3 regions of the Kocuria sp. APC 4018 genome follow, and region 1 is predicted to be linked to each of the others. Evidence: riboswitches for the same ligand, from Rfam matches in the RefSeq annotation. Region 1 holds a riboswitch; each other region holds the start of a gene.
The links. Region 1 has a riboswitch for thiamine pyrophosphate ahead of QL985_RS11255 (3-oxoacyl-ACP reductase). Riboswitches for the same ligand answer to the same signal wherever they lie in the genome.

Region 2: another riboswitch for thiamine pyrophosphate. It lies ahead of QL985_RS05325 (bifunctional hydroxymethylpyrimidine kinase/phosphomethylpyrimidine kinase); the one in region 1 lies ahead of QL985_RS11255 (3-oxoacyl-ACP reductase).
Region 3: another riboswitch for thiamine pyrophosphate. It lies ahead of QL985_RS10690 (NUDIX hydrolase); the one in region 1 lies ahead of QL985_RS11255 (3-oxoacyl-ACP reductase).

Annotation. Positions count from the first base shown of each region.
Region 1 covers NZ_JASDCY010000080.1:651-8,785, forward strand. Annotated here, with positions in the region: gene QL985_RS11250 (LLM class flavin-dependent oxidoreductase) at 1-810, opposite strand, end outside; gene QL985_RS11255 (3-oxoacyl-ACP reductase) at 812-1,576, opposite strand; TPP riboswitch at 1,622-1,756, opposite strand; gene QL985_RS11260 (hypothetical protein) at 1,950-2,246, shown strand; gene nhaA (Na+/H+ antiporter NhaA) at 2,724-4,091, shown strand; gene nadE (ammonia-dependent NAD(+) synthetase) at 4,099-4,926, opposite strand; gene QL985_RS11275 (enoyl-CoA hydratase) at 5,164-5,946, shown strand; gene QL985_RS11280 (TOBE domain-containing protein) at 6,242-6,643, shown strand; gene modA (molybdate ABC transporter substrate-binding protein) at 6,640-7,482, shown strand; partial or broken gene QL985_RS11290 (ABC transporter permease) at 7,479-8,135, shown strand, end outside.
Region 2 covers NZ_JASDCY010000019.1:2,762-13,944, forward strand. Annotated here, with positions in the region: gene proB (glutamate 5-kinase) at 1-1,102, opposite strand, end outside; gene obgE (GTPase ObgE) at 1,099-2,694, opposite strand; gene rpmA (50S ribosomal protein L27) at 2,848-3,102, opposite strand; gene rplU (50S ribosomal protein L21) at 3,147-3,458, opposite strand; gene QL985_RS05325 (bifunctional hydroxymethylpyrimidine kinase/phosphomethylpyrimidine kinase) at 3,729-5,417, opposite strand; TPP riboswitch at 5,405-5,498, opposite strand; gene QL985_RS05330 (Rne/Rng family ribonuclease) at 5,589-8,702, opposite strand; gene QL985_RS05335 (vitamin K epoxide reductase family protein) at 9,130-9,786, shown strand; gene ndk (nucleoside-diphosphate kinase) at 9,912-10,325, opposite strand; gene QL985_RS05345 (DUF4233 domain-containing protein) at 10,441-10,884, opposite strand; gene QL985_RS05350 (folylpolyglutamate synthase/dihydrofolate synthase family protein) at 10,930-11,183, opposite strand, start outside.
Region 3 covers NZ_JASDCY010000070.1:1,321-12,503, forward strand. Annotated here, with positions in the region: partial or broken gene mobF (MobF family relaxase) at 1-169, shown strand, start outside; gene QL985_RS10645 (AAA family ATPase) at 263-2,737, shown strand; gene QL985_RS10650 (hypothetical protein) at 3,229-3,804, shown strand; gene QL985_RS10655 (transposase) at 4,175-4,459, shown strand; gene QL985_RS10660 (IS30 family transposase) at 4,449-5,606, opposite strand; gene QL985_RS10665 (NUDIX hydrolase) at 5,677-6,117, opposite strand; gene QL985_RS10670 (class I SAM-dependent methyltransferase) at 6,118-6,915, opposite strand; gene QL985_RS10675 (thymidylate synthase) at 6,870-7,877, opposite strand; gene QL985_RS10680 (nucleoside 2-deoxyribosyltransferase) at 7,867-8,337, opposite strand; gene thiD (bifunctional hydroxymethylpyrimidine kinase/phosphomethylpyrimidine kinase) at 8,411-9,220, opposite strand; gene QL985_RS10690 (NUDIX hydrolase) at 9,217-9,687, opposite strand; TPP riboswitch at 9,722-9,838, opposite strand; gene QL985_RS12130 (SDR family NAD(P)-dependent oxidoreductase) at 9,921-10,343, opposite strand; partial or broken gene QL985_RS10695 (IS110 family transposase) at 10,572-11,183, opposite strand, start outside.

The DNA.
Region 1 (8,135 bases):
GTAGGTGACCAGCCCGGGCATCACGACCACGGCCTCCGGGTCGCGCCCGGCCCGCGCCACCTCCGCCTTGACCGAGGAGTAGTACTCCTGGGCGGCGGGGAGGTCGTAGGCCACGGCGTAGATCCCCTCCGCGAAGTCCCCGGCCAGGGCCTTGCCGGGACCGGACGCACCGGCCTGGAACAGCACCGGCTCGCCCTGCGGGGAGCGCGGGACCGTGAGGGGCCCGTCCACCAGGAAGTGGCGGCCCTCGTGGTCCAGGCGGTGCAGCTTGGAGGGGTCCGCCCACTGGCCCTCGGGGTCCGCGGTGACGGCGTCCTCGTCCCAGCTGGCCCACAGGGCGCGGGCCACCTCCACGAACTCGCGGGCGCGCTCGTAGCGCTCGTCCTTGGGTGGCATGGCCCGATAGCCGTGGTTGCGGGCCTCGTCGTCCCACATGGAGGTCACCACGTTCCAGCCCGCCCGGCCGCCCGAGATGTGGTCCAGGGACGCGAGCATCCGGGCCGCGTGGAACGGCGTGAAGAACGTGGAGGACACTGTGCACACCAGGCCGATGCGCTCGGTGGCGCGCGCCATCGCGGACAGGGCGGTCAGCGGTTCCAGGGACCAGTGGGGTCCGCCGGACACGTCGCCCACGCTGTGGCCGTCCGCGAAGAACACGGCGTCGAACAGGCCGCGCTCGGCGGTCTGCGCGAGCTCCTCGTAGTAGCTGATGTTCGTGAGGCGGTGCACCGAGGAGTTGGGCGCGCGCCACGCGGCCTGGTGGTGGCCGGCGCCGTAGAGGAACGCGTTGAGGTGGAGGCGGCGGGCCATGTCAGTCCATCACCAGCCCGCCGTCGACCACCAGGTTCTGGCCGGTGACCCCGCGGGACCAGTCCGAGGCGATGAACAGGGCGGTGTCCGCGAACTCCTCGGGGGTGGTCACGCGGCCCAGGGGAGTGCCGGCGGCGATGTAGTCGAAGACCTCGTCCGGGGTGGCGGCGCTCGCGTCCGTGGTGCGCAGCAGGCCGCCCGAGATCATGTTCACGGTGATGCCCTGCGGGCCCAGGTCCTTGGCGGCGGTGCGGGTGAGGGAGAGCAGGGCGGCCTTCGCGGCGGTGTAGTCGTGGTAGGGGACCACGGGGTTCTGGAAGAGGTTGGTGCCGATGTTGATGATGCGGCCCTCGCCGGCCTCCGCCATGCCTGGGGTGACCGCCTGCATCACGTTGAGAGCGCCCACCACGGCGCCCTGGAACTGCTGCGTGAGGTTGTCCGCGGTCAGGTGCTCCAGGGTGGGGCGGGCGTCCCCGTTGAAGCTGAAGTCCACCAGGGCGTTGTTCACGGCCACCGTGATCGGCGCGCCGAAGTGCTCCCTGGCCTGGGTGACCATGTCCCGCATCTGCTGCGCGTCGGTCACGTCCGCCTGGACCGCGAGGGCCCTGTCCTCCCCGAGTTCGCTGACCAGCGCACGGGCCCGCTCCTCGCTGGAGTGGTAGTTCACGAGGACGCGCGCGCCCTCCCGCGCGAACGCCCGGCTGAGGTGCTCCCCGAGCCCGCGGGCTCCGCCGGTGACCAGGACGATGGTGTTCTCGATCCGCATGCTCACTCCTGTGGCTCACGGCGAAGAAAGCGGTGCGCCACCTGCGCGGTGCGACCGTGACATCCCTTCGCCAGTACTAACTGGACAGGTTCGACGGGTGTCATCTCAGCCGCCTTGTCCTCGCGCTCCGTGCGCCCGGTGGGCGGGGAGGGAAGGGTGGCGGCACCCCGTGTCACTGGTGGTCAGTGTAGTCAGGGAGGTTTGGCGAGGATCAAGTGAGCGGATTGACCGAGAAGGATGGGGTCGCAGGGAACCCTGATAGGAAAGTGGTGGGACCGATTGGCCGGTGCTGGGCGCGGCGCACGGCAACCAGAACGGAGACGGGTGAATGTCAGACCGAACAGCCGCTTCACGGGCAAGGGACGTTGGATGGGTGCTGTGGTTTGCCGCGTTGCTCGTCTGGATCGCGGGGCTCGTGGCCGAGCGACTCCTGCACTTCGGATCCCTGTCCTGCGAACTGGGCGACGGAAGCTCGATCTACGGTGAGCCGGGGTGGAGCTGGGTGCCACTGGGCCACACGTGCACCTGGGAGAACGTGGGCGGCGTGACGGTCGTGGACGAGCCGTCCATGATGACTCTCGTACCGCTGCTGGTCCTGTTCCTGTGGGGAATCAGCCTGATGACGGCCCGCATCGTTGAGGTGCGGTCGCGCCGCCACTCGCCGTCGTGACTTCTGGCGAAGGGCTCTTTTCAGGAAAGACCGCTTGTCATTTCCTGGCGCGCGGCACCGCCGGCGGATCCCTCCCCGTCTGGAACAAGGGTGACGCGTGGTCCCCGATCATCTGGTTGATAGCTTGAGGCCATGAATATAGCTATGTGGGTGGCCATCATTGTGGGGATTTTCCTGGCGGGCGGTCTGGTCTGGTTCTTCGCCCGAAAGGACGTCTTGGGGTCCGCCGAGGACAAGAAGAGAGGCAACCGCGATTCGACGGATGCTCCGCCTCGCGACCTCTGATCGGGTGCCGGACAACGGCGCAGGTTCTAGGGGTATCAGTCGGGTGCGCCCGCCTCTGCAGCTGGGACCCAAGGTCATGATGGAAAGCACGGGTGCGCCGCATAAAGGCGCCCTGCTACCCTTACTGGCTGGTGTGCCGGGAAGTCTGGTCGGCGGTAATGAGCGTGATGCCCGTCGACACTGGAGTGATCCATGCCCCTGCACCACACGTCCACCCCTGCCCACCGTGAGCCCGGATCCCCGGAGCCCGTGGCGCAGGAAGAGTCCTCCGGCTTCGTCTCGGAGCCCGGTTTCTTCAACCATCCTGAGCCGCCGTGCGAGCCCGACCACCCCTCGGGTGGCGTCCTCTCCCGGCTCCAGGACGTCCTGCGCCGCGAGACCGTGGCTGGCATCCTCCTCGTGGTTGCCGCTGTCATCGCCCTCGTCTGGGCCAACTCGCCCTTTGTGGAGAGCTACTTCGCCCTCCGTGACCTCGAGGTCGGCTACGAGCCGTGGCACCTGAAGCTCAGCCTCGGCACCTGGGCCGCGGACGGACTGCTCGCCATCTTCTTCTTCCTCGTGGGCCTCGAGCTCAAGCGCGAGTTCGTCTCGGGTGATCTGCGGGACCTCCGCAAGGCGGCGGTGCCGATCGCGGCGGCCGTGGGCGGCGTCGTCGTCCCCGCGCTGATCTACGCCGCGGTGAACGCGACGAACCCCGAGACCCTGGGCGGCTGGGCGATCCCCACCGCCACCGACATTGCGTTCGCCGTGGCGGTGCTCGCGATCGTGGGATCGCACCTGCCCAGCGCGCTCCGCCTCTTCCTGCTCACGCTCGCGGTGGTGGACGACCTGCTGGCCATCACCATCATCGCGGTCTTCTACACGGACGAGGTGCACGTGCTCCCGCTGCTCCTCGCGCTCGTCCCGCTGGCCGTGTTCGGGCTGCTGGCGCACCGCTTCCCCCGCTTCTTCGCCCACCGCACGTGGGCCGCGTGGGTGATCCTGGTGCCGCTGGCCGTGATCACGTGGGCCCTGGTCCACGAGGCCGGGATCCACGCCACGGTCGCCGGCGTGCTGCTCGGCTTCGCCGTTCCCGTCATGGGGGCCAGGGCCTCCGGGGAGCCCGTGGAGCTCGCCGAGCACCTGGAGCACCGCGTGCGGCCCCTGTCCGCCGGGTTCGCGGTGCCGGTCTTCGCGTTCTTCTCCGCGGGCGTCGCGGTGGGCGGCTGGGACGGATTGACGACGGCGCTCGCCGCCCCCGTCACGCTCGGCATCATCGCGGGCCTCGTCCTGGGCAAGCCGCTGGGCATCATTGCGGCCACATGGCTCACCACCGTGCTCACCGGGCGGAAGCTGGACCCGTCCTACAAGTGGATCGACCTGGTGGGGATCGCGCTGCTGGCCGGGATCGGGTTCACGGTGTCCCTGCTGATCGCGGAGCTGAGCTTCGACCCGTCCGCGGCCGCAGGGGACCAGGCCAAGGTGGCCGTGCTGACCGCCTCGGTGCTGGCGGCGGTGCTGGCCGGTGGGCTGCTGGCGGTCCGCAACCGCCGGTACCGCAGCGCATCCCTCTCCGCTTGAGGAGGGCTCAGCCCTCCCGCCACCACGCGTCCGCCGGGGTCACCGGCACGGTGCGCTTGTGGCGGGAGCGCAGGAAGATCTGCTCCAGCTTCTCCGCGACCTCCACGGGGACATCCTTGCCCTCGAGGTAGTCGTCGATGTCCTCGTACGTGAGGCCCAGCTCGTCCTCGTCCGTGCGCCCGGGGTTGTCGTTGAGCAGGTCCGCGGTGGGGACCTTCCCGACCAGCCGCTCCGAGGCCCCCAGGTACTCCAGCAGCTGCCGGTTCTGCCGCTTGTCCAGCCCGGCCAGCGGCAGGAGGTCCGCGCCGCCGTCCCCGAACTTGGTGAAGAACCCGGTGATGGACTCCGCCGCGTGGTCCGTTCCGATCACCAGCAGGTTGTGGTCCCCGCCCACCGCGTACTGCGCGGTCATGCGCACGCGGGCCTTGGTGTTGCCGCGCGTGAAGTCGGTGAGCTGCTCGCCGGTGGCCGCGGCGTAGGCGGCCTCGAACCCGTCGACGGCCGGAGCGACGTCGTACGTGAGCACCCTGTCCGGCTCGATGAAGGCGAGCGCGGCCTGCGCGTCGTCCTCGTCCTGCTGGGTGCGGTAGGGCAGGCGCATGGCCACGAACTCCGCGGGGATCTCGTCCTCGCGCAGCTTCTCCACGGCCAGCTGGGCGAGCCGTCCCGCGAGCGTGGAGTCCACGCCGCCGCTGATGCCCAGCACGAAGCCCCTGGTGTGCGTCGCCCGGAGGTAGTCGCACAGGAAGTCGACGCGCCGCGCCGCCTCCGTCTCCGGGTCGATCCGCGGGGCCACCCCGAGCTCGGCGATGATCTGTGCCTGCAATTCACGCATGCCGCCATGCTAGCGACCGCGTGTTTCAGGGGTGTGACGGACCCCGGCCCACGACGCCGCTGGGTCGCCTCGGCGAGTCCCTCACCGTCACCCCGCACCTGGCCAGGATGGCAGGGGCGCATCATGTGCGGCATCTGTCGTGTCAACAGAGGGTCAGCGTTCCGGGCCGAATGCGGTGGTGGACCGTCACCCGTGCGTGTGAGGCGGGGAACAGCGGCGTCGTGAGATGCTGGCCACATGACTGAGAACACCTACGACACCATCCTGGTCCGCCGCGAGGGACGCGTGGGCGTGATCACGCTGAACCGTCCCGTGGCGCTGAATGCGCTGAACGTGCAGACCATGACCGAGCTCGTGGCGGCCGCCACCGACCTGGACCGCAATTCGGAGATCGGTGCGATCGTCCTGACCGGCTCCGAGAAGGCGTTCGCCGCGGGCGCCGACATCAAGGAGATGGGTTCCAAGACCGGTTCGGACATGTACCGCGAGGACTTCTTCTCCGCGTGGGACACCTTCGCCCGGCTGCGCACGCCGAAGATCGCGGCGGTCGCGGGCTACGCCCTGGGCGGTGGCTGCGAGGCGGCCATGATGTGCGACATGATCATCGCCGCGGACACCGCCAAGTTCGGGCAGCCGGAGATCACCCTGGGTGTCATCCCGGGCATGGGCGGCACCCAGCGGCTGACCCGCGCAGTGGGCAAGGCCAAGGCGATGGACCTCATCCTCACCGGCCGCCAGATGGACGCCGAGGAGGCCGAGCGCTCCGGACTCGTCTCCCGTGTGGTCCCCGCCGACTCCCTCATGGACACCGCGCTGGAGGTTGCCGCGAAGATCGGTTCCATGTCCAAGCCGGTGGCCCAGCACGCCGTGGAGACCGTCAACACCGCGTACGAGACCACCCTGGCCGCAGGACTGCAGTACGAGCGCCGCGTGTTCCACGGGTTGTTCTCCACCGCGGACCAGAAGGAGGGCATGGCGGCCTTCACGGAGAAGCGGAAGCCGAACTTCTCCCACGAGTGAGCCCGGACTCCGTCCTGTGGCGCAGATGATGTGCTGACAGTGCACGCGCAGACGACGCCGCTCCCCGGAAGGTGGGGAGCGGCGTCGTCGTTCCCCCGGGGGGATGCTCCTGGGGTGACCTGCGCGCCTGGGGTGGTCTGCATTAGCGGAGCAAACGCAGAAATGCGGCCGCGGATCTGCTTTTTCTCCACTAGGCAGCACCATCGGCCGGCTGCCGACCGGCGGGGCACCATCTGGGTCCGCATCTGCGGGTCTTTCTGACCCCGGGGCCCGCACCTGCGGATATCATGGCCCCATGACCTTTCTCCGCGTGGCCCAGGCCGCCTCGTTCATGGGTGTCAGCGACGACACCGTCCGGCGGTGGATCGACCAGGGTGCCCTTCCCGGGCACAAGGACGGGACGGGACACCTCGTGGTGGACGGAGCGGACCTCGCTGAGCTCGCTCGCCGCACGGCGGTGAGCCCCGAGGATCCCGCGCGCGTGAGCAGTTCTGCCCGCAACAGGCTGGTGGGCCTGGTGGCCGCGGTGAAGTCCGACCCCGTGATGTCCCAGGCGGAGCTGCAGTGCGGTCCGCACCGAATCGTGTCGCTGATGAGCACGGAGGCGGTGGAGGACCTCGGGCTCGCGCCCGGTTCCGTGGCCACGGCCGTGGTGAAGTCCACGGCGGTCATCGTGGAGACGGAGGGGCGCAAATGATGGCGTGCGCAGAGCAGAAGATACCGGGCACCGCGGGTAGACGCCGCCTCACCGCCCTCGTGGCCGCTGCGGGTCTGGGCACCCTGGTGCTCACCGGCTGCGGTGGGCAGAGCGGGGGAAGCAATGCAGCGGCGTCGTCCCCGGAGGCCGGGGCCGGGGGCGGGGACAAGACCCTGCGGGTGTCCGCGGCGGCCTCCCTGACCCAGTCCTTCGACCAGCTGGCGGAGGAGTTCGAGAAGGACCACCCCGGCGTGAGCGTGGACGTGAACTACGGCGGGTCCTCGGGGCTCGTGCAGCAGCTCACGGAGGGCGCGCCCGCGGACGTGTTCGCCTCCGCGGACCAGAAGAACATGACCAAGCTGACGGACGCGGACCTCGCCCAGGGGGAGCCGAAGATCTTCGCCACCAACGTGCTGACACTCGTGGTGCCCAAGGACAACCCGGCGGGAATCAGGAGCATCCAGGACGTGCTGGGCAAGAACGTCAAGCTCGTCACGTGCGCCCCCGAGGTGCCGTGCGGTGCCGCCACCCAGAAGGTGGAGCAGGCCAACGGTGTGGAGCTGGCGCCCGTGAGCCAGGAGAACGCCGTGACGGACGTGCTCGGCAAGGTCACCAGCGGTCAGGCGGACGCCGGCATCGTGTACGTCACGGATGCCAAGGCCGCCGGGAACAAGGTCACGACCATCGACATTCCCATGGCGGATGAGGCGATCAACAACTACCCGATCGTGGCCCTGAAGGACTCCGAGCAGCCGGAGCTTGCCGCGCAGTTCGTGGACCTCGTCACGGGTGAGCAAGGGCAGAAAGTGCTGCGGGACGCGGGCTTCGGCGCCCCGTGACGCGCCGGTTCTCCGCGACCCCGCGGTGGGTTCTGCTCCCGGCGGGCGTGGGTGCGCTGCTCATCCTGCTGCCTCTGGTGGGGATGCTGCTGCGCATTGACTGGGCGCACCTGGGGGAGCTGCTCACGAGTGAGTCCTCGCTCGCCGCGCTGTGGCTGAGCCTCCGCACGGCGGTGGCCTCCACCGCGCTGTGCGTGGTCCTGGGCTGTCCGCTGGCCCTGGTGCTGGCACGCTCCACGGCCCGGGGCCTCACCGTGTTCCGATCGCTGGTGCTGCTGCCGCTCGTGCTGCCCCCGGTGGTGGGCGGCATTGCGCTGCTCTACACGTTCGGGCGCACGGGCTTCCTGGGGCGTCCTCTGGGCGCGCTGGGGGTGGACATCGCGTTCTCCACCGCGGCCGTGGTGCTCGCGCAGACGTTCGTGGCCCTGCCGTTCCTGGTGGTCTCGCTGGAGGGTGCGCTGCGCACCACGGGCACCCGCTACGAGCAGATTGCTGCGAGCCTGGGCGCCTCCCCCACGCGCACGCTCTTCCGCGTGACGCTGCCGGTCGCCCTGCCCGCGGTGCTCTCCGGCGCCGCGCTGTCCTTCGCGCGCTGCCTGGGCGAGTTCGGCGCCACCCTCACGTTCGCGGGCAGCCTGGAGGGTGTCACCCGC
Region 2 (11,183 bases), on a different contig from region 1:
GGCCCACCTCGGTGCCGGTCGAGTCCACCATGGACACGGGGTCTCCCGCGCTGAAGGTGCCCTCCACCGCGGTGACCCCCGCCGCGAGCAGGGAGCGCCGGCCTCGGATGGCCTCCACGGCGCCGTCGTCCAGGGTGAGGGTGCCCTTGATGTCCGCGAGGTGCGCGAGCCACAGCAGGCGCACGTTGCGCCGCCCGCCAGTGGTGGCGAACCACGTGCCCACGTCGTCCCCGGCCAGCGCGCTCTCGATGTTCGCCGCGGAGGTCACGAGCGCCGGGATGCCCGACGCCGCCGCGATGCGCGCGGCCTGCACCTTGGTCACCATCCCGCCGGAGCCCACTCCGGCGCGGCCCACGGTGCCGATCTCCACGCCCTCGAGGTCCGCGATGGGGTCCGTGACGGTGGGGATGCGCTCGCCGCCGTCCTTGGGCGGGCGGGTGTAGAGCGCGTCCACGTCCGAGAGCAGCAGTAGCGCGTCGGCCTTGATCAGGTGCGCCACGAGTGCCGCGATCCGGTCGTTGTCGCCGAACTTGATCTCGTGGGTGGCCACGGCGTCGTTCTCGTTGACGATCGGCAGGACCCCCAGGTCCAGCAGCCGCTCGATCTGGCGGTGCGCGTTCTTGTACTGCGAGTGGCGCATGAGGTCCTCGGCGGTCACGAGCACCTGCCCCACCGTGACGTCGTAGCGCGCGAAGTGCTCGGTGTAGCGGGAGATGAGCAGACCCTGACCCACCGACGCCGCGGCCTGCTTGGTCGCGAGGTCCTTGGGCCGCCTGGACAGCCCCAGGGGCTGGAGCCCGGCGGTGATCGCGCCCGAGGACACGAACACCACCTCCACGCCCTGGGCCTTGATGCGCCCGAGGGCGTCCACGATGGAGCGCAGCGCGTTCTCGTCGATCGAGTTCTCGATGGAGGTCAGGGACGAGGAGCCCACCTTCACGACCACGCGCCGCGCCTTGGGCAGCTCCTCGCGGCTCTCGATGGCCGAGCGCCGGTTCTTGCCGCGGCTCTCAGTGCTGAGCTGGATCGCGGACTTCGAGGCCTGCTGCTCCACGGCGGAGACGTCGATGGTCTCGGTGGGGGTCTTCTCGTGGTGGGTCACTTCTCGTTCGTCTCCTTCGTCTCGGACGTGCGGCGGCGATCTCGTGCGTCCACGGACTCGGTCCAGATCCCGGCGCGGCGCTCCTGCTCGAGCTCCGCGCGGGCCTCGGACTTCGCGTCCATGCGGTCGTAGAACTGTTCCCGCTTCTCGCGGCGGGTGGGTCGGGAGGTCTCCTCGAGGCGCAGGTCCGAACCGCGGGGTCCGCCCAGTAGCTCGGCGCCCCCCACCATGGTGGGCTCCCAGTCGAAGACCACGCCGTTCTCCTCGGGTCCGATCAGCACGGCGTTGCCCGGCTTGGCACCGATCCGGAACAGCTCGTCCTCGATGCCCAGCTTGGCGAAGCGGTCCGCGAGGTAGCCCACGGCCTCGTCGTTGTTGAAGTCCGTCTGCAGCACCCAGCGCTCGGGCTTCTCGCCCCGCACGTGGTACAGCGGCTCCTCGGCGCGGTCCTCGCGGGTGATCACGAACTCGTGGCGGTCCTTGCCACGACGACGCCGCGCGGGCTCGGGCTGCAGCACCGGCACGGTGCGGCGGCGCTCCTCGCGCTCTTCCTCCTGGGCCCGTGCCTCCGAGACCAGGCGAGCCATCGCGAAGCTCAGCTCCCGCAGCCCCTCGTGGGAGGCCGTGGAGATCTCGAACACCGGGTAGCCGCGCTCCTCGAGCTCGGTGCGCACGAAGTCCGCGAGCTCCCGGGCCTCGGGCACGTCCACCTTGTTGAGCACCACCAGGCGGGGCCGCTCCGTGAGAGGAATGGAGGACGGGTCGTCGTCCTCGATGTCCTGCGCGTAGTGGGCGAGCTCCGCCTCCAGCGCGTCGAGGTCGCTCATCGGGTCGCGGCCCGGTTCCAGGGTGGCGCAGTCGATCACGTGCACCAGGGCGGCGCAGCGCTCCACGTGGCGCAGGAACTCCAGGCCGAGTCCCTTGCCCTCGGACGCGCCCGGGATCAGACCGGGAACGTCCGCCACGGTGAAGCGCGTGTCGCCGGCCTGGACCACACCCAGGTTGGGGACCAGCGTGGTGAAGGGGTAGTCGGCGATCTTGGGCCGCGCGGCACTCATCGCGGCGATCAGGCTGGACTTGCCGGCGGAGGGGAAGCCCACGAGCGCGATGTCCGCAATGGACTTCAGCTCCAGCTCCACCTCCTGCTCCTCGCCCGGGGTGCCGAGCAGCGCGAAACCGGGAGCCTTGCGCTTGGGAGACGCGAGCGCCGCGTTGCCACGTCCGCCCATGCCGCCGGAGGCCAGCACGTACTCGCTGCCCTCCCCCAGCAGGTCCGCGAGCACGTTGCCCTCGCGGTCCTTGACCACGGTGCCGTCCGGCACGGAGAGCACGAGGTCCTGGCCCTTGAAGCCGTGGCGCATGTCCCCCTTGCCGGGCTCCCCGTTGGGCGCCTTCTGGTGCGGGGCGTGGTGGAAGCCCAGCAGGGTGGTGGACTGCCCGTCCACCCGCAGGATCACGGAGCCGCCGTCCCCGCCGTTGCCGCCGTCCGGGCCGCCGAGCGGCTTGAACTTCTCGCGCTTGACGGAGACGCAGCCGTGGCCGCCGTTGCCGCCCGTGGCGTGGACGATGACTCGATCAACAAAACTGGCCACGTGGCTCCTCGGATTCTGGGGTCCCCCGCGCGGGGCGGGGAGACGGGGCTGTCCTGAAAAGACTAGAGGGTGAGCGCGTGACGCGCCCACCCTCCAGTGGTCGCCGTCACGCTGCGGTGACGGCGGGTGGACCCTGGGGTCCGGAAGAACTGACTACTCGGCGGTCTGGATGTTGACCACGCGGCGGCCACGACGGGTGCCGAACTCGACGACACCGGCGGCCAGGGCGAACAGGGTGTCGTCCTTGCCGCGGCCCATGTTCAGGCCCGGGTGGAAGTGGGTTCCACGCTGGCGGACGATGATCTCGCCGGCGTTGACGGACTGGCCGCCGAAGCGCTTGACACCCAGGTACTGGGCGTTGGAGTCACGGCCGTTGCGAGTAGAGCTCGCACCCTTCTTGTGTGCCATGGTGTGTGCCTACCTTCGTTGGAAATGTATGGGGGACCGGGAAATCAGGCGTCGATGCCGGTGATCTTGACCGTGGTCAGCTCAGCACGGAAGCCCTGGCGCTTCTTGTAGCCGGTCTTGTTCTTGTACTTCATGATCGAGATCTTGGGACCGCGCAGGTTCTCGATGATCTCGGCCGTGACCTTGACGTCGGCCAGGGTCTTGGAGTCGGAGGTGACCTTGTCCCCATCGACCAGCAGCAGCGCAGGAAGCTCTACGGTGCTGCCTGCCTCGCCAGCGACGCGGTCAAGGGTCACGAGGTCTCCAACGGAAACCTTCTCCTGGCGGCCGCCTGCGCGGACAATCGCGTACACCACTTGGGAACTCACTTCTCTCGACATCTATGGACTGCGTGTAAAGGTCGGGTGGGCTCCTGCCGGACTGCGAATGTCGAGACATCACGCCGCGGTGGTCTGTGACCGACCCGCTCTCTGCGTGGCTGTCGCACCGAGAACAGGAAGTTCACCCGAGTGTGCCGTGTCCGGGCGCATGAAAACGACTATGCGCACACCGGTGTCCGGCACCGACAGTCCAGACTACCCGATCCCCGGAAGTCACGCCACTCGCGGGCTCTCCGCCGTGCGGGATCAGCCCTCCTGGCGTGCGGTGGCGGCCGAGGTCTGCGCGAAGAACTCGAGCTCCAGGTGGCACGCGCGCAGGAAGGCGCGGCGCATGGCCTCGCGCGTGGCAGTGTCCGCCTGCTCGGCGGCACGGTCCACGGCGGCACAGGCCACCTCCGTGGCGGCGTGGAACTGCGGGTCGTCGTAGGTCTCGAGCCAGTCCGCGAACGGGTGCCCCTGCAGCCCCGTGCGGCGCGCCCGCTCCGTGAGCTCCGCCCCCACGTGCGCGTAGAGCCAGTAGCACGGCAGGACCGCGGCGGCACCCACCGCGAACCCGTCCTGCCCCGTGCGGGCGAGCAGGAAGTCCGCGTACGCGCTCGTGGTCCCGGAGGGCTGTTGCGGGGCGCGCCCGTCCAGCCGCGCGCGGTGCAGTGCGGACTCCCCCGTGACCACGGCGGCCGACGCCGTGGCGAAGAACCCCCGGGTGCCCTCCTCGGGAGCCGCCGCCGCGAGCAGCGCGAGGGCCCGCGAGTAGGCGTCCAGGTACTGCATGTCCTGGTCCAGGTAGCGCTCGAACTCGTCCCGCTCCAGCGTGCCGTCCCCCAGCCCCACCACGAAGGGCAGGACCGCGATCTGCTCGCGGATCGGCGCGCTCGCCTCCCAGAGCTCGTCGGTGAAGCGTGTGCCGGGATCCTCGGTGCCCCCGCACGACGCCGCCGCGTCACCAGGCGCGGACACGTCCCCCGCCGCGGCCTGCGCTGTGTGTCCGGCCACCGCAGCACCGTGTGCCGGGGTGACAGCGGGAGCGGCGCCGTGCCCCGGGGAGGCTGCGGGAGCGGCGTCGTCGTCCTCCCCGCACGCCGCCGCCACGAAGGCGGGGTCCGTGACGAGGTCCTGGACGTGGTGGAAGTGGTGGACCGGGCCGTTGCCGTGGCCCACGTGCAGGAAGTCCGCCGCGCGCAGCGCACCGCGCAGCCAGCGGCGGGCGGTGTCGATCCCCTGTGCCCAGTCCCCCGTGCGCGCCACGACCGTGGCCACCGCAGACGACAGCGAGCACCCGGTCCCGTGTGTGTTGCGCGTGGCCACTCTCGTCCCCGAGTACTGGGCCACGGGCTCGGCCCGGCCCGGGACCACGAGGGCGTCCGGGGTGGACTCCCCGCTCAGGTGCCCGCCCTTGACCAGCACGCGCGTGCCGAAGGTCTCCGCCACGGCCCGGCCCTGCTCGAGCGCCTCGTCCCACGTGGTGACCACGGGCCGCTCCGCGAGCACGGCGAGCTCGGGCAGGTTGGGGGTGATCAGGTCCGCGTGGTGCAGGATGCCGCGCAGCGCGTCCTCGGCGTCGGATGCGAGCAGACGCCCCCCGGCGGTGGCCACCATGACGGGGTCGATCACGACCACGGGCGCACGGTGGGCCGCGAGCCACGCCCCCACCGTCTCGATGACGTCCACCGAGCCGAGCATCCCGACCTTCACGGCATCCAGCTCCACGTCCTGCGCGACGGCGTCCAGCTGCGCCTGCAGCACGGACACGGGTGGGGTGTGGACCGCCACCACGCCCTGCGTGTTCTGCGCGACCACCGCAGTGACCACGCTCAGCCCGAAGCCGCCCATGGCGGCGATGGACTTCAGGTCCGCGGCGTGCCCGGCACCACCCGTGGGGTCGGTGCCGGCGATCGAGAGGACGCGGGGGGCGGGGACAGAAGGCGTGGGGTTCACGACATTCCCTTCGCTAGTACGAGCTAGATCAGGTTCTACGGGTGTGTTCTCAGCCGCCGTACGGCACCCCGTGCACGTGGTCCCGATCATGCCACAGGAGCGCCCGGACGAGTCCGAGCGCTCCTGTGGTGGGTGGCCCCCGCGGTCCTCCCGGGAGGGCCGCGCGGGGCGTCAGTCCCCCTTGGGGGTCATCGTGATGTCCCGGGCGCTCACGCCCACACCCACGATGGTGGGCTGGCCGTCCGAGGAGGCCGAGCCCACGGGCGCGGCCGCGGCGGTGAACCGCGTGGCCGAGCGCTCGGCGGCGTGGTACTCACGGGTCTCCACGCTCCCGGCACCCGGTGCGGCCGTGGGAGCCACGGCGCGGCGGGAACCGCGGCGGCGCCTGGCAGGAGCGGTGTCCGTGGTGGACGCGGCGGGCTGTGCCGTCGTGGCGCGCCGGGACGGGTCCGGCTGTCCAGCCCCGCCCTCGGACGGCGACTGCTTCTGGGCGTCCCGCTCCGGCGCGGAGCCCTCGGGCTGCTCGGACCGGGTCTGCTCGGCGTCGGACGACGCGGCGCCGTTGCCGCGACCCCGGCCGCGCTGGCCCGCGGAGCGTCCCCCGCGGCCCTTCGAGCCCTCGCCGCCCCGCCGTCCGGAGCCGCGACCGGACCCGGTGCGGTCCTGCGACGCGTCCTCACCGGAGTCCTCGGCCGAGAAGGCTGCGGAGAGCGAGTCCAGGGTGAGCGCCTCCTGCTCCGCGCGCTCGTCCTTCTGCCCCTGCGGGAGCTCGATGACCTCACCGTGGATCGTCAGGCTGGACCCGGCGTCACCCGCGGCGTGCTCGCCGCGGGGCTCGGAGGCACCGTTCCCACCGTTCTCGGTGGCGGTGTCCTCGCCCTGGTTCCCACGACCGCGGCTGCGCTTGCCGCGACGCTTCTTCCGACGCCGCCCGCTCTCGGAGTCCGCCGCACCGTGCTCGGACGCCTGCTCCGGACCCCGGTTCCCGTGCTCCGTGTGCTGGGCGGTCGAGTCCTTGTGCTCGGCTCCGCCGCGGGAGCCGCCCTGCGCGTCATCGTCCTCATGGGAGGAGGCGGCCGCGATGTTCGCGAACGCCGTGCGGGCGGCCTCGTCCCGGGCCTGCTGCTGGTCGTCCGCGCCACCCCGGTTGTTCGACCGGGATTTGTCCTGCGGCTGGTTCTGCTTCTGCCGCGAGCGCTTGCGCTCGTTGCGGTTGCCGCCGCGGTGGTCCGGCGCGGTGGCCGTGGAGCGACCCTTGAGGGGGTGGTCGTGGACCACGACGCCGCGGCCCGCGCACTCCTCGCACGGCTCCGAGAAGACCTCGAGCAGGCCGGTGCCCATGCGCTTGCGCGTCATCTGCACGAGACCCAGGGAGGTCACCTCCGCCACCTGGTGCTTGGTGCGGTCACGGCCCAGGCACTCCACGAGCCGGCGCAGCACGAGGTCGCGGTTGGACTCCAGGACCATGTCGATGAAGTCCACCACGATGATCCCGCCGATGTCCCGCAGCCGCAGCTGGCGCACGATCTCCTCGGCGGCCTCGAGGTTGTTCTTGGTGACGGTCTCCTCGAGGTTGCCGCCGGAACCGGTGAACTTGCCGGTGTTGACGTCCACCACGGTCATGGCCTCGGTGCGGTCGATGACGAGCGAGCCGCCGGAGGGCAGGAACACCTTGCGCTCCAGGGCCTTCTGGATCTGCTCCTCCACGCGCATGTGCTCGAAGAGGTCCTCGTCCTCCGTCCAGCGCTGCAGCCGGTCCAGCAGGTCCGGGGCCACGTAGGTCACGTACGCCTCGATGTTGTCCCACGCCTGCTCGCCCTGGACCACCATGGCGGTGAAGTCCTCGTTGAACACGTCGCGGACCGTCTTGATGGTGAGGTCCGGCTCGGCGTAGAGCAGTTCCGGCGCCAGGGTCTTGGTGGAGCCCGCCTTCTCCTGGATCTGCTCCCACTGGGAACGCAGCCGGTTGATGTCGTTGGTCAGCTCGGTCTCGGACGCGCCCTCCGCAGCGGTGCGCACGATCACGCCCGCGCCCTCGGGCAGCCGGTCCTTGAGGATCTTCTTCAGCCGCTGGCGCTCCACGTCCGGGAGCTTGCGGGAGATCCCGGTCATGGACCCGCCGGGTACGTAGACGAGGTAGCGCCCCGGCAGGGACACCTGGCTGGTGAGCCGGGCTCCCTTGTGACCCACGGGGTCCTTGGTGACCTGCACGAGCACCGTGCTGCCGGGCTTCAGGGCGTTCTCGATCTTGCGGGGCTTGTTGCCGAGCTCCGCGGCGTCCCAGTCCACCTCGCCGGCGTAAAGCACGGCGTTGCGCCCGCGTCCGATGTCCACGAACGCGGCCTCCATGGACGGCAGGACGTTCTGCACCTTGCCCACGTACACGTTGCCGATCAGCGAGTCCTGCGTGGTGTGGGAGACGAAGTGCTCCGCGAGGATCCCGTCCTCGAGCACGCCGATCTGGATGCGGTCCTCCTTCTGGCGGACCAGCATCTTGCGCTCCACGGACTCGCGGCGGGCCAGGAACTCGGCCTCGGTGATCACGTGGCGGCGGCGGCCGAACTGGCGGGACTCGCGACGGCGCTGGCGCTTGGCCTCCAGGCGCGTGGAGCCCCGGACACCGACCACCTCGTCGCTGCCCGTGCCCTCGGACGCGCCGCGCGGGGCGCGCACCCGCGTCACGGAGCCGTCGGAGTCGTCCACGAGCTCCATGTCCTCGTCCCCGCGACGACGCCGCCGGCGCCGCCTGCTCGAGACGCTCCCGTTCTCGTCGTCCTCGTCCTCGTCGCGGTGCGCCGCACGCTCAGCGTCGCGCTCCTGGGCGGCCTCGCGCAGGCGGGCCTTCTGCGCCTCGGCCGCACGGCGGATCTCCTCCGGGTCCGGGGCGCGGAACAGCAGCGAGGCACCGGGGCCGAAGGCTCCGAAGTCGTCCTGCGTGGGGGGCTGGGTGCTCTCCTGCGCGGAGCCGTCGTCCTCGGACGCCGTGTTCTCGGCCGAGGCATCGGTGGCCTTCTCCGCCGCGGCACCGTCCTTCTCCGCGGTCTCCGTCTTCTGGGACCCGGTGTCCTGGCCCGCCGCGGCGTCGTCGTCCGCCTGGTTCGCTGCGGTTGCTTCGTTCGTGGCCTCGGTCGCCCGCTCGGCCGCCTCCTCGGCGGCGGGCTCCGGGGCGGCGGGGACCTCGCCTGCGTCGACGGCGGCGGCCGTGGCGATCGCCTGGCTCGTGCCGTCCACGGGGGTCACCGTGGCCTCGGGGGTCTGTGCGGTGGTGTCCTGTTCAGGTTCCATGTGCAGTTGTGCTCCTGCTCGGGGCACCGTCCGCACCCGGGCCCGAGGTGTGCTCGGTCGGTCGAGCCGGTGTTCTCCACGCGGCCGCCGGAAGTCGGTGTCGTACCCGCGGGCGCGGCCTGTGGGGCGCGCTGTCCGCAAGCCGGCGGATGCCCGAGTCGCTCGGTCCGTGGGACCGCGAACTTTAACCGGTGGCGGACGCGCTCGATCCTGTGAGAGCCGCGGGTCCGTACCGATGGTTGTCGGTGCTCCTGCCGGGCCGGTGTCTCACGTGCGGCTTGAGGACCGACCGCGCACCAGTATCTCACAGTCGTCCCCTGTGGCCGCGCATCCGGGTGGTGCACGCCACAGCTCCACCGCGGTGAGAGCCACCGGAGGCGCACCTCTGCGCGGCACGTCCCCCGGCCGGTGGTCTACGATCGGGCGCGTGAGTTCAGCATCCCGCCCCGCACCCACCACCGCCACGGGACACCCGAGCGGTACCCCCTCGGACACGGTTCCGCCACCCGTGACGCGCTCGGACCGCACCTGGGGGGTGCTGGCCGTGGTCCTCTCCCTGATCGGCTTCGCGGCGTCCGCGGAGCTCGTGGCCGAGCGGCTGGCCCTGTACCAGGACGCCGGGCACCGGGCGAGCTGCGACATCAACGCGTGGCTGGCCTGCGGCACGGTCATGCGCACCCCGCAGGCGGAGCTGTTCGGCTTCCCCAACCCGTTCATCGGGATCGTGGCCTACGCCGTGGTGCTCGCCGTGGCGGTGGGGGTGCTGGCCGGGGCGCGCTACGCCCGCTGGTTCTGGTGGCTGCTGTGGCTCGGGATCGCCGCCGGTTCCGTGTTCACCCTGTGGCTGTGGTGGCAGACCACGTTCCACATCAACGCCCTGTGCCTGTACTGCATGATCGTGTGGTGCGCGCAGACCTACCTGCTGGCCCACACGACGGCACGGATGCGCCGTGCCGGAATGCTCGGCGGCGCCGGCCGGGAGGGCGCCGGCTCCACCGCGTGGGCCTGGCTGCTGGGCACCGCGGTGCTCGTGGTGGTCTTCGGCGTGGTGGCCGTCCGCTTCGCGCCGGCAATCCTCGGCTGACGACCCCTGGCACGACGACGACGGGGCGGCACCCACGCTGGGTGCCGCCCCGTCGTCGTTCTCACCGTCCAACGGCCCGTGCCAGCCGTCAGACTCGGCACGCGCCGTGGTGGTGCGGGTGTGGCTCAGGCGAACCAGATGCCGATCTCGCGCTCGGCGGACTCCGGGGAGTCCGAGCCGTGCACGAGGTTCTTCTGGACCTTCTCGCCCCAGTCCCGGCCCAGGTCCCCGCGGATGGTGCCCGGGGCGGCCGTGGTGGGCTCGGTGGCCCCGGCGAGGCTGCGGAAGCCCTCGATCACGCGGTCGCCCTCCACCACCGCGGCGACCACCGGGCCCGAGAGCATGAACTGCACGAGCGGCTCGAAGAACGGCTTGCCCTGGTGCTCGGCGTAGTGCTGCTCCAGGATCTCCCGGGTGGCGTGCACGAGCTTGAGCTCCGCGAGGGTGTAGCCCTTGGCCTCGATGCGGGCCAGGATCTGACCGGTGAGGCCGCGCTCGACGCCGTCCGGCTTGACGAGGACGAGGGTGCGCTGGGACATGGGTCTCCTTGGTGTCGGGGTGGAGGTGCGGGAGCCCTGGTGGGCCCCGCACCCGGTTCGGGACCGAGCCTAGCGAACGCGGGACCGCTCGTGGGGTCGCGCCCGCCCGAGTGGCTCACACCCGGGGGTTCTCTGCCTCCCAGCGGCGCTGCTCCTCGGCCCGCTGCACGTTCTCCCGGTCCATGCGACCGCCCTTGACCACGGCGTACCACCACGCGAGCGCGCACAGCGCCCCGATCCAGAACATGGCGGGGACCACGAAGCCGGTGGCGATCAGCACGAGCTGCAGCACCCATCCGGCCGCGTAGCCCCACGGCCTGCGCAGCACCGCGCACAGCAGGACGAACAGCAGCGCGAGCACCACGGAGCCGCCCATGAGCCACAGCTTCTGGGGTGTGCTCCAGTCCTGCGTGAACAGCCCGTAGGCCGTGAGCGCGGCGAAGAACACGATGAACGCCTCGATGCACAGCACGCAGGACGCGAACATCATGCGGATCGAGCGGGGCTTCTTGGGCTGGCCGGGGCGCCACTCGCGCTGGGCCTTGGTCATGCGGGCCATGCGGCTCCTTCCAGGGGTGCGGTCACGAGGGGTGCGGGCGACGGGTCACAGGCCGAGCAGCGCACGGGCCTCACCCACCACCGTGATGGAGCCGGTGACGAGCACCGCGCCGTCGAACTGCTCGCGGGCCGCGGCGTCCTGGATGGCCTCGGAGCACGCGTCGTCCAGGCGATCGGCCACATGCACCACGTCCTCGTCGAAACCCATGTCCACGGCGATCTCCGCGAGCTCCGCCGGGGGCACCGCCCGCGGGGAGTGGGACGCGGTGCACCACAGCTCCAGCTCGAACTCGTGGTACT
Region 3 (11,183 bases), on a different contig from region 1:
CGAAGCCGACCGACTCATCGCTGCTTGGACTGAAGAGCACGGTGCCCGACCATCGGAGGGTGATCTCCTGGACATCCGTCGTCAGGCCACCCTCGCCACCCGCGAGGCCAAGGACCACGACGACCACCGCAGCCTTGAACGCAAGAGCGCCCAGTGGCGCGACCGCGCCTCGGACCTCGGCTTCAACCCGGCCGCAATCGTCTCCCGCACGATCGCCCAGCAGCCGAGCATCACGACCGCTGAGACCATCCAGCCCGACACGATGACCCAGATCGCCCAGCGCGCGATCACGACCGTGTCCGCCCAGCGTGCGACCTTCACCCGCGCCAACGTTCACGCCGAGATCTCCAGGGGCCTCGCCGCCGTGCGGTGCCACACCCCCGAAGATCGAGACCAGCTCCTAGATACCGTCACGGACCTCGCCCTGGACTCCACGGTCCGGCTCACCCCGCACCGCTACCAGTCCCCCGATCAGCACCACCCAGGCCTGTCCTCTGGAACGGACCACGCCTTCAACGACACCGCGGCCTACGCGACCCCCGAACAGCTCGATGCCGAAGCCCGGCTCATCGACGCCGCCACCAACAACCAAGGCCCCGTCATCTCCGACACCACCCGGGCCGAGGCCGTCCTGGACAGCATCACCGTCGGCGACGGGCACTCCCTCGCAGATGATCAGCGCCGAGCCGCATTGAGCATCGCCACAGCTCCTCAATCGGTCAGCGCCCTCATCGGCCCAGCCGGCACCGGCAAGACCACGTCGCTGTCCGCACTGCGCCAAGTCTGGGAAGACCAGCACGGCACAGGCTCGATCGTCGGGCTCGCCCCCTCAGCCGTCGCCGCCTCCGTGCTCAGCAAGGAGATCGACATCCCCACCGACAACGTCACGAAGTGGCTCTGGGAATCCGCCGGCCCCGGCGCCCAACATCGCCAAGAGCAGCTCGACAAGGCCCGAGACGAGATGACCCTCCTTCTCGCCCACCTGGACGACTCACCCTCGGCCGCGCAGCAGAGAACGATGCGCCGCCTCAACGCCACCATCACCCAACTGGAGACCACCCAAGACCGCTACACCATGCGCCCGAACCAGCTCGTCATCGTCGACGAAGCCTCCATGGCCGGCACCCAAGCCCTCGATCAGCTCCGCGACCAGGCACAGCACGCCGGAGCGAAGATCGTTGCCGTCGGAGACCCCGCACAGCTCAGCGCAATCGAAGCCGGCGGAACCCTCGGATGGATCGAACGCCACCAGGACCGACCCGACGTCACCGCCGCCACCCTCAGCAGCGTGTGGCGCTTCAAGAACGACTGGGAGGCCTCCAACTCCCTTGCACTGCGCGAAGGCCAGCACCACGCCATCGACACCCTGATCGAACACGACCGCATCACCGGAGTCGCCGACCCCGACGACGTCGAGACCACGGCCTTCCAGCAGTGGGCCGAAGCTCGCACACAGGGCTCGGCCCTGCTCATCGCCTCCACCAAGGACTCCGTCGACCGCCTCAACGCACAAGCCCAAGCGCTCCTGCGCTCCGAAGGCGAAGTCGACGGCACCCATACCGCCGAGCTGTCAGCCGGTACCGTCGCCGGAGTCGGTGACCGCATCCTCACCCGCCGCAACGAGCGTGCGGTGCTCGACGACCACGGAGAGTTCATCAAGAACGGCGACCTGCTGACTGTGACCCGCGTCCATGCTGACGGGGCGCTGGAAGCCGCCCGCGACAACGGTGCCGCCGTCCATCTGTCGCCCGAGGTCCTCGCCACCACGCAGCTCGGCTACGCCTGCACCGCTCACCGCTCCCAAGGCGCGACCGTCGATCGAGCCATCACCGCCGTCGATCCCTCGACGACGTCGCGAGAGACCTTCTACGTCGGCATGACCCGCGGCCGCTACTCCAACACCGCGGTCCTGCCCATCCCAGACAGCGACGGTCAAGACACTCAGACCGACACCCCGGACCCCTGGAAGATGATCCGGGAGATCACACCCAAGACCGTCCGTGATCAGCTCGTGCGCGTCCTGGACCGCTCCGACACCGACATGACAGCCCACGAAGTCCGCGATCATGCCCACGGTTGGGACGCCGATCTGCCCCGTCTGACCGACGAGCTCCGGTACGCGGGACAGGCGATCGCCACCCGTCAGGCCGTGGAATGGGTCGAACGCTCCCACGGCCCGGAGACAGTCACCTCCTGGGCCAATAGCGAGCACTGGCACGCGATCATCAACGAGATCGCCCGCGGCCACCGCGTCCCCGAAGAACCAGCCCCGGAGACACCCCGCGAGGCCCTGGCCGCAGTCAAGGCCGCAGACCTCCAGCCCCGCTCCACCCGCCACGGCGGCCTGGCGGTCCCCACCTCCGACAACGACGCCGAGACACACACCGTGCGTCAGGTCCTGGACAAGATCTCCGATCGCCTCACCGTCCTGCGAGCCCAGACCCACAACGAGCCCTGGCGCTCCTCCCTGGCCACCGAACCGACACAGCGCATCGACGCCGCCCTGATCGCCCGCCAGGCCTGTGACTGGGACGACCCCGACACCGTCCTGCCCGACACCCCTCCCCAGGACCGTCGAGCAGCCGAGGCATGGCAGAACTTCCACGACTCCGCGACCCAGCCAGACCAGACCACCACACCGGAGCCGACGCCGTTCCCCGACGACCAGCGTCACGTCCACCCCGAGAGCCCCGAAGTCATCGACACGACCACCGGCCCGGAAGGAGCCCACCTCTGACCAGCACCACCTCGGGCAGGTGTCCCATTTGGGACACCTGCCCACCATGTCTAGACACAGCTAACACACAGGATAAGATCAGGGGGTTCCTGGCCCCTCAGCCAGGAACCCCCTGCGGCCCAAGGTCTTACCCCAGATCGATCCATCTGGAGTCCCCCAAGACTGCCTTGGGCACCGCGGAACACTACCACATGCATACGCATAGAGTAGTCGGTGACATGTTCTTCCATGTCACCGGCAGGGTCGGTCGGCGCCTCCCTTGACCGGCCGACCCTCCACTTCCTCGATTCACCGGCCACACGACGGCCCCGCAACCCAGAGATTGCGCCCTAAACCCGCGCGGATGATCACCCCCCTACCCGCGCCACGGCCGTGCTCTTGTGAGACCTGTCACGTTTGTTGCGCCAGGCGTGACAGTTGGTGCATTCTTCAGCATGTACTTACCGAGGCTCTGATGACAGAGCCACGGCCCCGCAGCTCGAGGAGCCTCCGTGACCCACTCCGCCCCCCAGATGCCCCGCAGAACTGCGCTGACCGCGGCAGCCTGGTCCGCGCCCGTCATTGCCCTCACGACTCCTGCTCCTGCCGTGGCTGCATCACCCCGGCCAGGTCTGCAGGGGGTCGTGACGGTACGGAAGTCCTGCAGCACTACCGCCCCTGGCAGTCTGCTGACGATCGACGGCCGCGGGAGCTACCCCGACCGCGGGCTGTGGGTCGAAGGCGCCACCAGCTCCACGACCATCACGTCACCGAGCATCACGCTGTACTTCCCGACCGCTTTGGGAACCATCGCCTGGCAAGAGATGAACACGAACAGCAACTGGTCCCGCCCAGTCGTGGACACCGCAGTGCCGCAGATCGCGAACCTCACCGCGTACACCATGCGGTACTCTGGCGCCTTCACATACTCCGCAACGAACGCCGTAAAGATCGCCACAGGCCAGCCCTATTTCCAGGCCACCATCAGCTACACCGCCTGCTCGCAATCCCTGACAATACATTCACTGCGTCGGGTAACGATCGACGGCAAGCTGGAAACCATACAACGCGGTCCTCTACTCCTGTAACCCCATCCGTCATATGCACCCGAACACCCCAACGGAAGGACAGACATGGACACCCCGAAAACCGACACCAACACACCGACCGCAGCACCGAGCCCAACGCCCGAACCCACCTCGGCACGCGAAACTCCGTCGGCGACAGCCGAGCCATCGGCAACTGCTACACCCAGCAGCGGCACTGACGCTCCAAATATCACCAACAGCATCCTCATCTGAGCACCACAAACTGAACCACTGCAAGGCAACAAGCCTCGAAATCACTAGTTCAACTAATTACTAGGTGTAGGAGGGCATGACGTTGTTGACTAGAGCCGGTGTGCGTGAGTGAAGCGCCCTGGGTTTGGTTCCGAGCTTCCTGAAGGAGAATCGGATCATGCCCAAGAAGTTCACCCCCGAGTTCCGCGAACGCGCCGTGCGGATGGTCTTCGACCGCCAAGCCACCGAGGGCGGACCACGCGCGGCCTCCATCCGAGTCGTGGCCGAGTCGCTGGGCTGCGGCCCCGAGACCCTGCGCGCCTGGTGCAACCAAGCCATCACAGCAAGCAAGGCGACACCGGCACCCGCCACTGACGAGAGCCTGGGCGAAGAGAATCGCAGGCTGCGTCGAGAACTCGCCGAAGCCCGCCGCGCCAATGAGATCGGCGGATTCAAGCGGTGAGCGCAAGGAACTCTGCGAGCTTCTCTGATGGTGTCAGATAGCCCAATGTCTTCCGAGGGCGCCCGTTGAGACTGTCCTGGATCATGTCGAGTTCCCTGCGGCTGACGACGCTCAGGTCGGTGCCTTTGGGCAGGTACTGGCGCAGCAGGCCGTTGGTGTTCTCGTTGCTCCCCCGCTGCCAGGGCGAGTGAGGATCGCAGAAGTAGATCGGAATGCCCGTGGCGGTAGTGAACGCAGCATGCTTGGCCATCTCCGCGCCCTGGTCCCAGGTGATCGTTCGGGCCAAGGAGGACGGCAGCTTGCTGACCGCCTCGCGCATTGCTGCCTCGACCTGCTCGGCGCTCTTGCCATCGGGCAGGTGCAGCAGCAATGTCATCCGTGTCGAGCGCTCGACGAGCGTCCCGACAGCGCTGCGGCTGCCCTGACCAAGGATGAGGTCACCCTCCCAATGCCCGGGCACTGCACGGTCGTCGGCTTCGGCAGGGCGCTGGCTGAGCATCACCATGCCGGGGATGCGGCCACGACCCTCGATGGCCCCGCGAGGCTTGCGAGCCGTCCTTCCGGACCGCAGGCACCGGGCCAGTTCACGGCGCAACTCGCCTCTGCCCTGCACGAACAGCGACTGGTAGATCGTCTCGTGGCTCACACGCATCTGCGGATCATCGGCATGATCCAACCGTAGGCGCACCGCGATCTCGTCGGGCGACCACAACTGCTCCAGCCGACTGGCGACCTCCTCGAGCAGTCGGCCGGGCCTGAGCTTGAACGGCTTCGGCCGACGAGTCTGCTGGCGGGCACGTTCATGTGCGCGCCAAGCCGAGTATTCGCAGCGGCCTCCGCCGCGCTTGACCTCACGGCTGATGGTGGACACCGTTCGCCCCAGCTGCCCGGCGATCGCGGTGAAGGTATCGCCACGATTGATCCCCAGAAGCATCTGCTCGCGCTCATCGATCGTCAGGCAGCCCTGGCGTGGTTTCCAGCCGAGCGGTTTGGCATCGAGGTGCCTGCCGCTCCGGGCCATGACCCCGACCAGCGGCGCGCTGCAGCCGATCTCCTTGGCGATATCGACCAGCCGCCAGCCCCTCGCGTGCAACCTGAGCGCCAGCTGCTTCTGCTCCCGGCTGAGATGACCGTGCTTGCCCTGCATCCGGATCCTCCTGTGGTCAGTGACTGTCCCATCTCACAGGAGATGTTGCGCTGACCGCTTGAATCCGCCCTTACTTTGGACGCTCTTGTTGCTCGCGTTCCAGCTCGAGTGCGGTTTCGGCGATAGCGCGGACGTCGAATGTTTGCGCCACCGGTATCGCATCCATTTCATCGAGAGTGAACCACGCCGCCTCGAGCGCATCATCGCCCGAGACCGGTTCCCCCCGTTCCCATCGGCAGAGCACCGCGATCAGAACATAATGCAGATCGTGGTCGGCATCGATGACGTCGACGGCATCGAAGACATCCCCGGGTGTGGCGTGCACTCCTGTTTCCTCGGCGAGTTCGCGCACGGTCGCGACGGTCACGGTCTCGCCGGGTTCGATCTTCCCCCCGGGGAATGCCCAGCGCCCAGCATCGGGCATCTTGGCCCGACGGATGAGAAGTACTCGCCCTTCCCGGACCACTGCCGCCAGTGTCGCCGGTTTCGGATAGGAACGATCGCGTGCCATCTACCCAGCCCCGGTCGTGGGCTCGGAGACCTCTGCGAGGTGGGCTGTGATCTGCATGAACGGCGGATGGTCGATGGGCGACTGCATGCCGACGTCCTCCACCGATTGTGCTCCGCGGTCGGTGACCTGGTCCACTGTGAAACCGGCCTCGTTCAGCACCGCCTCGTAGGTGCTGATGAACCAGTGCCGGTCGACAAGCTCGAGGACCCCGGTGCCGGGGATCTGCAAGCTGACCCTGCGTTCGTCTCCGTCGCGGTAGCGTCTGCCGGGCTCGCCACTGCGGAAGGTCGGGAACGGTATTCCTGTGGCCGCCGGGTTGCTGTCGACGATGAAGAGTGTGCCGGTCGGCGTGAGCACTCGGGCGAGTTCGCGGGCGATAGCTCTCAGTTCCTCGCGTGTGGGCACGTTGATGAACACGAAGCAGCACACGATCGCATCGAATGTGGCGTCAGGGTAGGGTACGTGGCCGCTGTCGATGGTGTGGAATCGTGCCGTCGGTTGCGGGGTCTGCGACCGGGCGAGCGCGACCATGTCGGTGCTGATGTCGACACCGATGACCTGCGCTGTGGCTCCGGCGTCGAGGAGGCGTCGTGAGACTTTTCCGCTGCCGCACCCGTAATCGAGCACGACCGCCTCTCGGCCGCAAGCGGTCTGGAGGTCGTTCACGAGCGGGGTGTAGGCGAGTCGGGTTTCGACATAGTCGTCGTAGGCATCGAACCCTGCTGATACTGCCGGAGTCGTCCATGATGTCGTCACTGCTGCACCGCCCTCACGCTCGCGTTTTCGATGCTGGGCCATCGATTCACGACCAGCTCCCGGTGGAGGGGGTGGAGGTCGCCGATCATCGATGGGTCGACTGGTCGCTGACATTGGATCTGCCGGTGGATCCAGAACAGGCGGACAATGTCGACCCACGCTTCTGGAAGGTCAGACGCCGCCAGTGCGCGGCCTGGGAGCCTGTCTGCACGGATCGACTGCTCCAAGTCCAATACCTGGTGCACCTGGTCCAGGCTCGCTCCCGAGGGTAGCCGTGGAAGTAGGGTGGCTTCCTCCACGATCGTCTGCTCATCGCCGTCGAGGAGGCTGCCCACCTTGGTGAGGTCTTTTTCGTAGATGTGGATCGAGCCGACATTGTGGATGTACACGCCCGGAGCCAGTCCCAGCATCGAGGCGAGGAATTCTTGGACGAACGTGAAGGAGAACGTGTCGTTGAGCAGTCCCATGTAAGCGTCATTGGCGCGCATGAACGCGACCATGTGCAAACGGTCGTCACGGCGCAATAGCTGGAGAGCTAGCGTGCAGGAGACGTCGATGTTGCGGCGGTAGATGTCTTCGGAGTCGTCAAAGATCTGCAGGACGGCACGTTTGCTCGCAGGGTCATCGTCGTTGAGGATGTTGACGATTCGTTCGATCGCGGTCTCGCCGCCGACGTCTCTGAGCAGTTTGGGACCATACCCCGTGCCCGGCAGGCTGAGACCGTCGGGACTGTACCGGCTCATCGAGGGCGCGTAGGTGCGGATGAAGTCGAGGTCGTTCTTCCCCGAGAGATACCACAGTGCTTCGGCGTAGTTGAAGATGATGTTCTGCCGACGCGACCGCGCCAAGCAATATCGCCGGGCGGGGTTGGTCAGGCGCGCGGTGAAGCCGATGATTTCGCGTTCGTCCTGCCCACGGGGACTGTTCTGGTATTCGAACCCGGTGTAGACCTGTCGCAGTGAATCCAGGTAGAGCGTGTGGAGGTCGGGATACTCAGGCTTCACTGACGACTCCTGCCTGCACGCGCTCGATCGTAGCGAGGATGCGTGGCGCGGTGGGCTGCTCGGGATCGATAGTCATCATCTCAACGTAGGCGACCGCTGGGAGGCCCCGGACGAGGAACGCGTACTCAGCTCCCTCTTCGAGGAGCAAGACCATGGGCTTCTTCCAGGCTGAGGCCCACCCGATCTCGATATGCGTGCCCGGGGACGCGGGTGCACCCGGGAACGCGACGAAGACATCACAGGCGGCGATCTCCCTGTAGTCGATGCTTGTGCACTCGCTGGGTTCCATGAACTCACGACCCCAGCCCTCTCTGCGGTGGGCGCAGTGCACATCCCACCCCTGGGCTTCGAAGAAGTCGATGATCGAGGTGTACTTGTCGATCTCGGCATCGCCCATCACATGGGTGTCGGCATCGACGAGAGCTTTGAACGGGCCTGCGAGAAACATCTTTCGCGTCATAGTCACGGCTCCTTTCATGAGTCGAAGTGGTTGGCCCCGAACGCGAGGAACGAGGCGGGGCTGTTCTACATCCCTACCCGCGCGGCCAGAACTGGTGGAAATGGTGCAAAGGACCATGCCCCTGGCCGACGTCGAGGCGACCGCTGGCAACCAGAGCGCCTTGCAGGTAGGTTTTCGCCTGGTCCACACTTTCGGGCACCGAGTGGCCGGGCAGCAGCGCAGTGATTGCCGAGGACAAGGTGCAACCGGTGCCGTGGTCGTTGAGGGTCTCGACCCGGGGAGACGAGTAGGTGGAGACCCCGTCGGGGCCGGCGAGGTAGTCGACACTGACCGTCTCGTTCGTGAGGTGCCCGCCTTTGAGCAGCGTCCACTGACAGCCCAGTCCACGCAACTGGGTGGCTTGGTCCTCCATCTGCCGCAGATTGGTGGCATCCTCGGTATCGAGGAGCACAGCGGCTTCGGGAAGATTCGGGGTGATGACCGTGGCCAGCGGCACGAGGGTGTCCCGGATGGCCGCCGCCGCATCGTCGTCCAGCAGCCTGTCGCCGCTCTTGGCGACCATCACCGGATCCAGGACCACGGTCTCGGCTTCGTGGTGGTGCAGGCGATCGGCGATGACTTCGGTGATGGCGGCGTTGGCGACCATACCGATCTTCACCGCGTCGACACGCACATCGTCGAACACCGCATCGATCTGCTCACCGACGAACGACGGATCAAGGGGCATGAACGAGCGCACACCGCGCGTGTTCTGCGCCACGACCGCGGTGATCACGGCCATGCCGTAGGTGCCAATCGCTGAGAAGGCTTTGAGATCGGCGTGGATGCCTGCCCCACCGGTGGGGTCGGTTCCTGCGATGGATAGGACGTTGGAGATCGTCATGAACACCCTTCCTTCTGCTGCTGTGCGGCGGCGTACCGAGCGACCTCCGCGACATCCTTGCTCAGGGTCACCCGGGCTTCATCGACTTCGTCGAGGGCGAACCAGCGCGCTTCGAGGGCATCGTCGCCAGCGTGGGGTTGCCCCGAGTGCCACCGGCAGAGCACGGCGACGAGCACGAAATGACTGTCCAACGGTCCGTTTTCGTCTTGGCTGAACGCGTCAACGGAGGTCAAGACACCGGTGGCCTTACCGATGATGCTGGTTTCTTCACGGAGTTCGCGTTCGGCGGCTCGGGTGATTGTTTCTTCGAATTCTATCTTCCCACCCGGGAAACCCCAGAATCCTGCATCGGGAGGGTTCGCACGTCGCACTAAAAGAACATGGTCGTCTTTGATGAGGACAGAAATGACCGCAGCCCTTGGGTACGCGTGAAATGAGGAAGTGTCAGGAACGACAGCATTAGACACTGTGACCTCCCATTGTGGAGGCCAGCGAGGGAAAGAAGCCCTGCTAGACCAGTCCCTTCGCCAGCATGATCCGGATCAGGTTCTAGGGTCACCACGCTGACAACGTCCAGTGGTATCTCAGCCCCTTGACGGAACACCCCTCGGTACGACCCGAGTCTACCAGAACGCCGTCACAGATACACCCGGCGCGGATAGGCCGCTGCCGGGGGCTGGTGTTGGGATCGCCTGCGCACCTATCCCAGTGATGTGTCCGTCGCCCTGCTCCCGCAGGACCGGCACCGCTGCCTGCATGAACCAGGGCGCGCCGAAGACGTTGGTGTCGAAGTTCGCCTTGGCCTCGTCGAAGTCGAGCTCTTCGATCGCTCCGGTGTAGCTGTAGCCCGCGTGCCGACTGCAATGTCAATCCGGCCGAAGCGCTCGCGCACCTCTGCGACGGCGGCAAACACGTCCTTCCGGCCCCTCACGTCCAGAGCACGCACGAACACACGCTCCCCGAACCGATCGGCGAGCTCCGCCAGGGGCTCCACTCCCCGCGCCGTCACCGCGACGCTGTCTCCTCGCTCCAGGGCAGTTTCTGCCCAGATCCTGCCGAGATCTCTGGACGCCCCCGTGATGAACCACACCTTCGCTACCAGGACCACTCTCCTTGACGACACTAATGACGCGACCGCGCCATCGTCCGCGACGTCGTCCAGGCCAACCTCACGATCGACATAGTTCGGGCCGCATTCATCCCCGTGCTGGTCTGGGGGGGGGTGCCCCTATGTTTTAAGTCAAGGGGAGCCGCCAGATTCTTCAAGAATATTCGGTAGGAGTCGAAAGGCAGGGATGATCGGTCTGGGAACCAGCTCCCGGACTGATCTGGTACTCCGCTACGGTTCGGTTCAGGCGGCGGTCGCCACCTCGGGTGTATGGAAGTAGGAGCCGTCGCGCAGCATCGCATACAGCACGTTGCAGCGCCTGCGCGCTAACGCGATCAGGGCTTGGTTGTGCTTCTTATGTTCGGCCCGTTTCTTGTCGTAATACGCCCTCGACAGCGGGTCTTTCAACGCCGCGAACGCGGATAGGAACAACGCTCGTTTGAGGATCTTGTTCCCCCGCCGGGACGAGTGATCTGCTCGGATCGAGGTTCCCGATCGCCATGTCACCGGTGCCAGTCCGGCATACGATGCGAGGTGTCCGGCTGATTCGAAGTCCTTACCCACGATCTCAGTCAGGATCCTCGCAGCAGTCCTGACGCCGACTGCCGGCATCGACGTCAGGAGTTCGAAAAGCGGATGCGCCTCGACCAATTCCTCGATGCGCACCAGTACCTCATCCCGCGACGATCGTGTCTGCGCCAACGACGCGGCCAGCTGGGGCAGGACGAGGCCGGCGGCGTCGGTACCTGATACCACCACCGTCTGCCCGTCGAGTGCGGTGAAGATCGCGGTCGCCCACCGCTTCCACGCCCGCGGTGCCTGCTTGCGCAGCAGCGTCTCGACTCGGTGCTTCCC